DNA from 3 places in the Clostridium sp. B9 genome. Region 3 is predicted to be linked to each of the others. Evidence: a T-box and tRNA genes for the amino acid it is inferred to sense, from the RefSeq annotation. Region 3 holds a T-box; the other regions hold tRNA genes.
What was found. A T-box is a leader RNA that pairs with one kind of tRNA and senses whether it is charged. The one in region 3 lies ahead of ACQZHJ_RS13335 (valine--tRNA ligase), so its partner is inferred to be a tRNA-Val.
Positions count from the first base shown of each region.

Region 1: it has a tRNA-Val gene. The T-box ahead of ACQZHJ_RS13335 (valine--tRNA ligase) is inferred to sense a tRNA for this amino acid. The anticodon was not compared.
Region 2: it has a tRNA-Val gene. The T-box ahead of ACQZHJ_RS13335 (valine--tRNA ligase) is inferred to sense a tRNA for this amino acid. The anticodon was not compared.

Region 1 is NZ_JBNWKA010000003.1:3,343,712-3,346,978, reverse strand. Features, by position in the region: gene yyaC (spore protease YyaC) at 1-470, opposite strand, end outside; gene ACQZHJ_RS14830 (hypothetical protein) at 575-1,240, shown strand; tRNA gene ACQZHJ_RS14825 (tRNA-Thr) at 1,427-1,502, shown strand; tRNA gene ACQZHJ_RS14820 (tRNA-Tyr) at 1,508-1,593, shown strand; tRNA gene ACQZHJ_RS14815 (tRNA-Val) at 1,598-1,673, shown strand; tRNA gene ACQZHJ_RS14810 (tRNA-Thr) at 1,695-1,770, shown strand; tRNA gene ACQZHJ_RS14805 (tRNA-Tyr) at 1,776-1,861, shown strand; tRNA gene ACQZHJ_RS14800 (tRNA-Thr) at 1,889-1,964, shown strand; tRNA gene ACQZHJ_RS14795 (tRNA-Tyr) at 1,970-2,055, shown strand; SAM riboswitch class I at 2,131-2,237, shown strand; partial or broken gene metK (methionine adenosyltransferase) at 2,500-3,267, shown strand, end outside.
Region 2 is NZ_JBNWKA010000003.1:3,896,854-3,900,120, forward strand. Features, by position in the region: gene ACQZHJ_RS17645 (ATP-binding protein) at 1-647, shown strand, start outside; tRNA gene ACQZHJ_RS17650 (tRNA-Thr) at 731-806, opposite strand; tRNA gene ACQZHJ_RS17655 (tRNA-Asp) at 812-888, opposite strand; tRNA gene ACQZHJ_RS17660 (tRNA-Val) at 901-976, opposite strand; tRNA gene ACQZHJ_RS17665 (tRNA-Glu) at 982-1,056, opposite strand; tRNA gene ACQZHJ_RS17670 (tRNA-Asp) at 1,062-1,138, opposite strand; tRNA gene ACQZHJ_RS17675 (tRNA-Val) at 1,153-1,228, opposite strand; tRNA gene ACQZHJ_RS17680 (tRNA-Glu) at 1,237-1,311, opposite strand; tRNA gene ACQZHJ_RS17685 (tRNA-Asp) at 1,319-1,395, opposite strand; tRNA gene ACQZHJ_RS17690 (tRNA-Val) at 1,409-1,484, opposite strand; tRNA gene ACQZHJ_RS17695 (tRNA-Glu) at 1,489-1,563, opposite strand; gene ACQZHJ_RS17700 (hypothetical protein) at 1,748-2,329, opposite strand; gene ACQZHJ_RS17705 (NAD(P)/FAD-dependent oxidoreductase) at 2,435-3,267, shown strand, end outside.
Region 3 is NZ_JBNWKA010000003.1:3,012,610-3,015,876, forward strand. Features, by position in the region: gene ACQZHJ_RS13335 (valine--tRNA ligase) at 1-1,612, opposite strand, end outside; T-box leader at 1,758-1,974, opposite strand; gene ACQZHJ_RS13340 (tetratricopeptide repeat protein) at 2,137-2,487, shown strand; gene ACQZHJ_RS13345 (transglutaminase domain-containing protein) at 2,549-3,267, opposite strand, start outside.

The DNA of each region.
Region 1 (3,267 bases), 330 kb from region 3:
ATGTCCATTATAAAGTTAAGTCTAATTGGTCTGCTTGTGAAAGAATCTATATTTTCAGAAGAATCAACAATTGCTATTATTGAAGCATCTCCAACACTTCTTAGAGATTTGCCAACACCCTTTCCAGGATGAATTGGTTCATTTCGTGTATGGATTTCTCCTATTGATTTAGAATCTCCTAAACAGGCATCTATTGCGATTATATGATGATCAGGATATTTTTTTAATATTTCTGTTATTTTCTTATCAAGGTTTAAAGCATGTATTGGTGAATCTAATGTTCCAAGTACCTCAAGTGGAAAAAACTTTTTCTTCAAGAGTGTTCCAACTAAAGGACCTAAGCAATCACCTATACATTTATCTGTTCCTATACACACTATTAATGTTTTTTCATTAATATGATCTTTTAAAAAGTTTGATATTTCATAATAAGCCAAATAATTTTCATAATAGGTTTTAATTTTTTTCAATATCTCACCTCCTGATAAAGTATATGAGAGTAAATGAGTAAATATTAAAGAGGAGTATAAAAAAGATTTTAAAAGGCAATTATTAAGACAGGAGGTGGTCTTAAATGAATAAGAGGTTTTTCACTTTTGTAATCTTATTTTTAACAACAGTAACAGTTGGAATTATGTTTTGGAGTACAAGCGCAAGATTTAATTTAAGTAAAGAAATTAATGATGGAAAATTAAAAAATGAATTTGTAGAACAAGAATTAGACACAGATAGAATAATAAAAGAAATAGAGAAAAATATAATTAGTGAAAATGTTAGAGATATTGATAATGAAACTGAAAATAATGATTTAGAAAAAGATAGTAGTAACAGGAAAGATATAATTGATAAAGAGGAAAGTGGCGATGAGATAAATAATAAATCTAAGGTAAATAAAGATAGAGAATATATTATAAATGATGTGGAAGGAGATTACTCTAATAAAGGTAATTATTCCTTAGAAGAAGAGGAGGAGAGTTTAGAAGTATTTAAGGTAGATAAATTTTCTATACCTTCAAGAATAAAGAGAAGTGATAAATTAAAACTTTTATCAATAGCTAAAAATTTAAGTATTGTAGATTATGGAGTTTTGTTAGAACATGTAAAAAGAAGTGATGAATTAGGTGCTGCAGTAGATATATTTAAGATATTAAAGAATAAATTGGATGATGATGATTATAATCTCATTAAAGAAGTAATGAATCCATATATTAATATTGAGTTAATAGAGAACAATATTTAATATAAATAAAGCAAAATAATAACTAGTGCAAAATGGAGTAAATAATAGAAATTAAAAGTAAATTAAAAATAAGTTAACATAATAGCTTTAAATGGCCTTAAATTAAGTTTGAAATAAACAGCGTAACAATATATACTAAGTCTTGTCGATTGGCGGTGAGCCAAAACGACAGAAAAAAATAAATGCGCTGGTGTGGCTCAATTGGCAGAGCAGCTGACTTGTAATCAGCAGGTTATCGGTTCAAGTCCGATCATCAGCTCCATAAGTGGTGGAATTCCCGAGTGGCCAAAGGGGGCAGACTGTAAATCTGTTGTCGGACGACTTCGAAGGTTCGAATCCTTCTTCCACCACCAATAAGGTCGCATAGCTCAGCTGGGAGAGCACCTGCCTTACAAGCAGGGGGTCACAGGTTCGATCCCTGTTGCGACCACCATTAAATAAATTTAATAAATGTGCTGGTGTGGCTCAATTGGCAGAGCAGCTGACTTGTAATCAGCAGGTTATCGGTTCAAGTCCGATCATCAGCTCCACAAGTGGTGGAATTCCCGAGTGGCCAAAGGGGGCAGACTGTAAATCTGTTGTCGGACGACTTCGAAGGTTCGAATCCTTCTTCCACCACCATTTATAAAATAAAATATTAAACACTATGCTGGTGTGGCTCAATTGGCAGAGCAGCTGACTTGTAATCAGCAGGTTATCGGTTCAAGTCCGATCATCAGCTCCAAATGTGGTGGAATTCCCGAGTGGCCAAAGGGGGCAGACTGTAAATCTGTTGTCGGACGACTTCGAAGGTTCGAATCCTTCTTCCACCACCAGCAAGAGACACTTATCAAAGTGTCTCTTTATTTAAAATAATATCGAATTAAAATAGAATATTTAGTATTTATATACTCTTATCCAGAGAGGTGGAGGGAACAAGGCCCTATGAAACCCGGCAACCAGTGAGCAATCACCACGGTGCCAATTCCGGTAAAGAAAATTCTTTACAAGATGAGAGAAGATAAATTTAGTGTATAACTAGAATCTCTTCTTAAATCTATAAAAGGATTAAGAAGAGATTTTTTTGTTTAATAAAAAAATATTTTTTAACAGCGCGCATTAAATTATGGTTTTTATTAGACAGTTTAATTAGAGATATTGTTTTAAATAATTGGATAGAATAATTTATGAATTAGTAAGAATATTTAGGGTTTTTAAATAAAAGATATATGAAAGGGGTGAATAAGCTATTCTAAAGACGTTAGAATAGCGATATAAACATGAAAAGATTATTTACATCAGAATCAGTTACAGAAGGACATCCAGATAAAATATGTGATCAAATTTCAGATGCAGTTTTAGATGCTATATTTGATAAAGATCCAAATGCAAGAGTTGCTTGTGAGACAGCTGTTACTACAGGATTAGTAATGGTTATGGGAGAAATAACAACTAATTGTTATGTTGATATTCCTAAGATAGCAAGAGAAACAATTAGAGAAATTGGTTATGACAGAGCTAAATATGGATTTGACTGTGAAACTTGTTCAGTTATGACTACAATAGATGAGCAATCTTCAGATATAGCTATGGGGGTTGATGAGGCTCTAGAGTCAAGAGAAGGTGAGAAAATTGACATAGACGCTGTTGGAGCAGGAGACCAAGGTATGATGTTTGGTTTTGCTACAAATGAAACAGAAGAATTTATGCCAGCTCCAATCGCTATGGCTCATAGATTATCAAGAAGATTAACAGAAGTAAGAAAGAACGGAACTTTACCTTACTTAAGACCAGATGGAAAAACTCAAGTTACAGTTGAGTATGAAGATAATAAACCAGTTAGAATAGATGCTATAGTAATATCTACTCAACATGGACCAGAAGTTACTCAAGAGCAAATTCAAGAGGATTTAATGGAGCATGTTATAAAAGCTGTTATACCAGCTGAGTTATTAGATGAAGAAACTAAGTACTACATTAACCCAACAGGAAGATTCGTTATTGGAGGGACCTCAAGGGGATGCTGGATTAACAGGAAGAAAAATTAT
Region 2 (3,267 bases), 880 kb from region 3:
AGCTAGTTGAAATTTACTATGAAAATTCTCATATGGCTGATGCCTTAAGATCAAATAACTTTTCAAAGTTTGATATAAACGTATTTTCACCAGTAAAAAGAGGGAATGAAAAATATTCTCCTAGAGAAAATATGCAAATAATGATTGATAGAATAGTTAATGGGTACATTCCTAAGTTTGCTTCACATAATGAAAATATTCTTTTCTTTGGAAGTCCAGGTACAGGGAAAACCTTCATGACTTATTGCATATCAAAAGCTTTATTAGATAGTGGTTTCCTTGTTGTTTATAGAACTTCTGATGAGCTTATGAGAGATTTAAAAGATATACGATTTAATAACAACTTTGAATTAGAAGATTTACTATTAAATTGCGATTTACTCGTTATAGATGACTTAGGTGCTGAACAAGTAACAGACTTCTCTACTACAGAGTTATTTACTTTATTAAATAAAAAACTTTTATCTAATAAAAAAATGCTTATCTCAACAAACTTAAACTTAGAAGAACTTAAGCAAACTTATGCTGAGAGAATAACTTCAAGATTGCTTGGAAACTTTGTTTTATTTAAAACTTATGGTGATGATATTAGAATAAAGAAAAATCTTGAAAAAACAAAAAGAAAAAATGCAACTTATCTTACTTAAAAGATAAGTTGCATTTTTTTAGCATAAATAAATGAATGTAAATTACGATAAAAAAAAGAACTTCAGTCGAACTGAAGTTCCTTTGGAGCTGATGATCGGACTTGAACCGATAACCTGCTGATTACAAGTCAGCTGCTCTGCCAATTGAGCCACACCAGCGCGTATGGCGACTCAGAAGGGACTCGAACCCTCGACCCCCGGCGTGACAGGCCGGTACTCTAACCAACTGAGCTACTGAGCCATTTAAAGTTTATGGTGGTCGCAACAGGGATCGAACCTGTGACCCCCTGCTTGTAAGGCAGGTGCTCTCCCAGCTGAGCTATGCGACCTAATATGGTGACCCCTAGGGGAATCGAACCCCTGTTACCACCGTGAAAGGGTGGTGTCTTAACCGCTTGACCAAGGGGCCAAAACTGGCGACTCAGAAGGGACTCGAACCCTCGACCCCCGGCGTGACAGGCCGGTACTCTAACCAACTGAGCTACTGAGCCATTAAAAACTTTAATGGTGGTCGCAACAGGGATCGAACCTGTGACCCCCTGCTTGTAAGGCAGGTGCTCTCCCAGCTGAGCTATGCGACCGTAATATATGGTGACCCCTAGGGGAATCGAACCCCTGTTACCACCGTGAAAGGGTGGTGTCTTAACCGCTTGACCAAGGGGCCAAAAATGTGGCGACTCAAAAGGGACTCGAACCCTCGACCCCCGGCGTGACAGGCCGGTACTCTAACCAACTGAGCTACTGAGCCATTAAAAGTTTTATGGTGGTCGCAACAGGGATCGAACCTGTGACCCCCTGCTTGTAAGGCAGGTGCTCTCCCAGCTGAGCTATGCGACCATGTTGGTGACCCCTAGGGGAATCGAACCCCTGTTACCACCGTGAAAGGGTGGTGTCTTAACCGCTTGACCAAGGGGCCACATTAACTCTTAAAACCACATCATTTTTGACCAGTTTTAGCTTTAAACTAAAATGTTTATTTTGTTTTTGTCTTTCGCACTTGGCGACCTGACAAGGAATATAATATCTTAATCTTAAACTTATGTCAACACTTTTTTAGTTCATTTTAGGTCATATTAGCTTATTTTTTAAATTTAATTCTTTTATTCGCATTTTTCCTCAAAATTACTCTCTTTTTCTATTTTTTCAACTATTTTTTTATAATTATCTATTTGATTGCTTCTCCAGGCTATTTGTTCTTCTAATTTTTCCACGTTAAAATCGCATGTTTCCAAGAATTCTGGCTCTTCTATGACCTTAATATTAAACTTATAGCTTTCTTCTCTAAAATTCCTTCCGCTAGCTTCTATTTTTATCGGATAGCTATCATTTAGGTATAAAAGTATATTCTTATCCCAAATCCCTCTCTTATTTGCGCCTCTAGAAAAATCATTTAAAACAATTATTTTTTCAACCTTTTCAAAATTATCTTCTAAAGCGTCAATTAAATCTTTATAAAATAACGCAGATGTACCTCTATTTATTTTTATTTTTAATAACTCTAAATGTTTTTTTATAATATCATCTACTTCTCCATCTGAAACTAACTCTCCACTTTCCATTTTAAAAGTTTTTATTCCTGCTTTACCTGGATAATCAACAACTACTTGATTAAAATTCATTCGTCTTATTTTAAACTCATTATTATACTCTTCAGTATTTTCATCTGTAATTTTAAACTTCATAAGAACCACCTCACACTTTATTATTACTCCATTTAAGAATAATATTAATTGTGTTAAAATCTTATTATTATCTAATTGAATCTATTTATAAAAGGAGATTAGAACATGATATATCACGATATAATAGTTTTAGGTGGTGGAGCTTCTGGCTTAACTGCTGCTATTTCAGCTAAGGATTTTGGATTAGATGTAGCTGTAATAGAAGGAACTGATAGAATAGGTAAAAAAATTCTTACTACTGGTAATGGTAGATGTAATATAACAAATTCTTTAATAGGATTTCCATTTTCAAATTATCATAGTCAAAATGATGGGTTCTTTATTAAAACATTAAGTAAATTTTCTGTTGAGGATACTAAGGCTTTTTTCTTAAACTTAGGATTGCCAATAATAGAACTTGAAAAAGGTAAAAATTATCCTCAATCATTACAAGCTTCTTCCGTTGTAGATATTTTAAAAATTTCTTTAGAAGAACGTGCGATTCCACTTTATAGTGCTTATAAAGTAAAGAGCATACACAAATCTAAAGGAAAATTTGTTTTATCAACAGGAAATGAGGATTCACCTATAATTAAATGTAAAAAATTAATTATGGCTTGTGGAGGAAAATCAGCTCCTAAAACAGGTTCAGACGGATCAGCATATACTTTAGCTAAAAATTTTGGTCATTCTATAGTAGAACCTAGTCCAGCTATAGTTCAATTAAAATTAAATCACCCTAGATTAAAAGCTTTATCAGGAATCAAATTTAACGGATTTGCTGAAGTAGTATGTGATGGAAAGAGCTTAAGGAAAGAATTTGGAGAGGTTTTATTTACGGACTATGGAATTTCAGGTCCTCCAATTCTTCAAATTTCAAGAGAAGCTTCTTTAGGATGTCTTAAAGGAAAAGATGTAAAAATAATAGTTGATATGATGCCAGAAAAATCACAAAAAGA
Region 3 (3,267 bases):
ATGGGTCAACACCGTTTCCTAATGATTTACTCATCTTTCTTCCTTGAGCATCTCTTATGATACCGTGGATTAATACTGTATCAAATGGAGTTTCTCCCATGTTATGGATACCTGAGAATATCATTCTAGCAACCCAGAAGAATATTATATCGTATCCAGTAACTAATGTTGATGTTGGATAGAAGAATTCTAAATCATCTGTTCTTTCTGGCCATCCTAAAGTTGAGAAAGGCCATAAAGCTGAACTAAACCATGTATCTAGAACGTCTTTATCTTGCTCTATGTTCTCTGATCCACAGTTACAGCACTTAGTTGGGTCATCTAACTCAACCATGATTTCTCCGCAATCTTGGCAGTAGAATACTGGTATTCTATGTCCCCACCATAACTGTCTTGAAATACACCAATCTTGAATGTTTTCCATCCAGTTAAAGTAAGTCTTCTCAAATCTTTCTGGAACGAATTTAGTTTTCTTGTTTCTTACAACTTCTATAGCAGGATCTGCTAATGATTGCATTTTTACATACCATTGTTTTGATATGATTGGCTCAACTACAGTACCACATCTATCATGAGTACCAACGTTGTGAGTATGAGGTTTTATCTTAACTAATAATCCTAACTCCTCTAAGTCAGCAACCATTTGTTTTCTAGCCTCGTATCTCTCTAAGCCTTTATATTTTCCACCTAAGTGGTTGATTACACCGCTATCATCCATAACTCTGATTTGTGGTAAGTTATGTCTCTTACCAACTTCGAAATCGTTAGGGTCGTGAGCTGGAGTTATTTTAACTGCTCCTGTTCCGAATTCTACATCAACATAGTCATCAGCGATTACAGGTATTTCTCTATCTGTTAAAGGTAATTTTAACATCTTACCTACTAAATGAGCATATCTCTTGTCATCAGGGTTAACTGCTACTGCACTATCTCCAAGTAAAGTTTCTGGTCTAGTTGTAGCTATTTCTAAGAACTCATCTGAACCAACTACTGGATACTTTATGTGCCAGAAGTTTCCTTCCTTCTCTTCATACTCTATCTCAGCATCTGATAAAGCAGTTTGACATTTAGGACACCAGTTAGTTATTCTGTTTCCTTGGTATATTAAACCTTCTTTATATAATTTAACGAATACATGTCTTACTGCCTTACTTAAGTTTTCATCCATTGTGAAAGCTTCTCTTGTAAAGTCAGCTGAGCATCCCATTTTCTTAAGCTGCTCTCTGATTCTTTCTCTATACTCCTCTGTCCATTCCCAAACTTTTTCTAAGAAAGCTTCTCTTCCCATTTCTTTCTTGTAAAGACCTTCTTTTAAAAGCTCGTTTTCAACCTTAACTTCAGTTGCTATACTAGCATGGTCTTGTCCTGGTAACCATAAAGTGCAGTATCCTTGCATTCTCTTAAATCTTATAAGCATATCTTGAAGTGTGTTATCAAGTGCATGACCTAAGTGTAATTTACCAGTTATGTTTGGTGGTGGCATTATTATTGTGTAAGGTTTTTTACTCTTATCAACTTCTGGAGTAAAATACTTTTTCTCTTGCCAATTGCTATAAAGTCTTTCTTCGAACTCTTTTGGATTATACGTTGTAGAAATATTTTTGTTATCCATAAGACAAACCTCCTTAAAATTTAAACACATTTATGTATTTATTATCTTTATTTAAAACACCAAGAAAATTCTCTTGAAGTGTCTTTTAACTTTTATATTTTCCATTTAAATAGAATTTTAGGCAATAAAAAAAGCCTTCAATCCATAAAAGGACGAAAACTCGCGGTACCACCTTTTTTCCCTCAAAATTAAGGGCTCTCTAAAAACTAACGACTGAAATTGCCGTCTTTGATTACTTTAATAATTTCACCAAAGAAACTCAAAAGCTACCTTCAAGATATCAAGCTTAGAAATCTTACAACCTAGGATTTCCTCTCTGAAAAGCTATTCCTACCTTTACTCCTCTTTATCACTGTTTATATCACTATTTAAATTATAGATATATCTTATACCATTTTCAAAAGCTATGTCAAGTAAGTCGAAATAAATTAACTTTTAAAAATTTTATTGAAAATTATACCTTAATGAATATTATTCCAAAAATAGTTAATAATTAAACTAGATATTTTTTAGGAGGTCTAAGTATGAGTAATTTTTCTAAAGGTAATGAACTTTATAATACCAAAAATTATAGTGATGCCATAAACTATTATAAAAAAGCCTTAGATAATGACGAATGTAAATGTCATAGTTATTACAATGCCGGTGTTTGTTACATAAAATTAAAACAATATGAAAAAGCTATAGGAATGATTACTAAAGCTCTTGAGCTTCATCAAGACTCAAAGTATTTTTTCAATTTAGCATATTGTTACTCCATGACTGATAACAACGCAAAAGCTTTAAGATATTTTAATCTAGCTTGGGCTTTAGATAATGCTGATCACGACTGTGAAAAAGCTATAGATTTAATACTTTCAAAACTTACTAAATAATGCCCCTAACTCCTTTAACATATATAAAAATAACCAAGCATTAATTTGCTTGGTTATTTTCTTACCACTCGCCTATTATTTCAGCATTTTTATGACTATCTATGTTTTTTCTGCTATCAAAGTAGTTACCAGCTTTTCCAAAGGTAGGGTCAACAGTTATCCATCTATCTTCATCCTTAAGATAAACTTCATTCCAAGAATGTGGTCCCCATTCCTTCCCATTAAAGCCTTCTCCTGTTATTATTCTAACCTTCAAACCAACTTCTCTAGCCATAGCTACATAAAGACAAGAATAATCAAAGCAAATTCCTCTTCTACTTTCAAAAGCTTCTATAGCTCCTGACTTATACTGAGAGGGTTCTCCTGTTATATTCTTTGCCTTTTCATCATCATAGGTTATATTTTCACTTATCCATTTATATAGAATCTTAGCTTTTTCCTTATCTGTTTTAGCATTTTTAGTTAACTCTATAGCTTTTTCATCGATATATTTATTTGACTTTATTCCTTGCTCTAAAGTTACACCATTGTATAAATTTATTACATTGACTTGTTTTTCAACTCTTTTTTCAGTACCTTCCTTAGGCTCAGATTCTACCCCTCTACTAAAAGCACTCTCATATTCCTCATGAAATGATTTATACTCTCTAGTAAGAGCTGCATAATAGTCATTGTCCTTAAGTATTTCATAGGATTTTGAGTTTACTGTCAACTCTTCCATCTTACTACCTAAATATCCATTACTGCCTAATATAACAATAACAAGAGTACTTATCACCA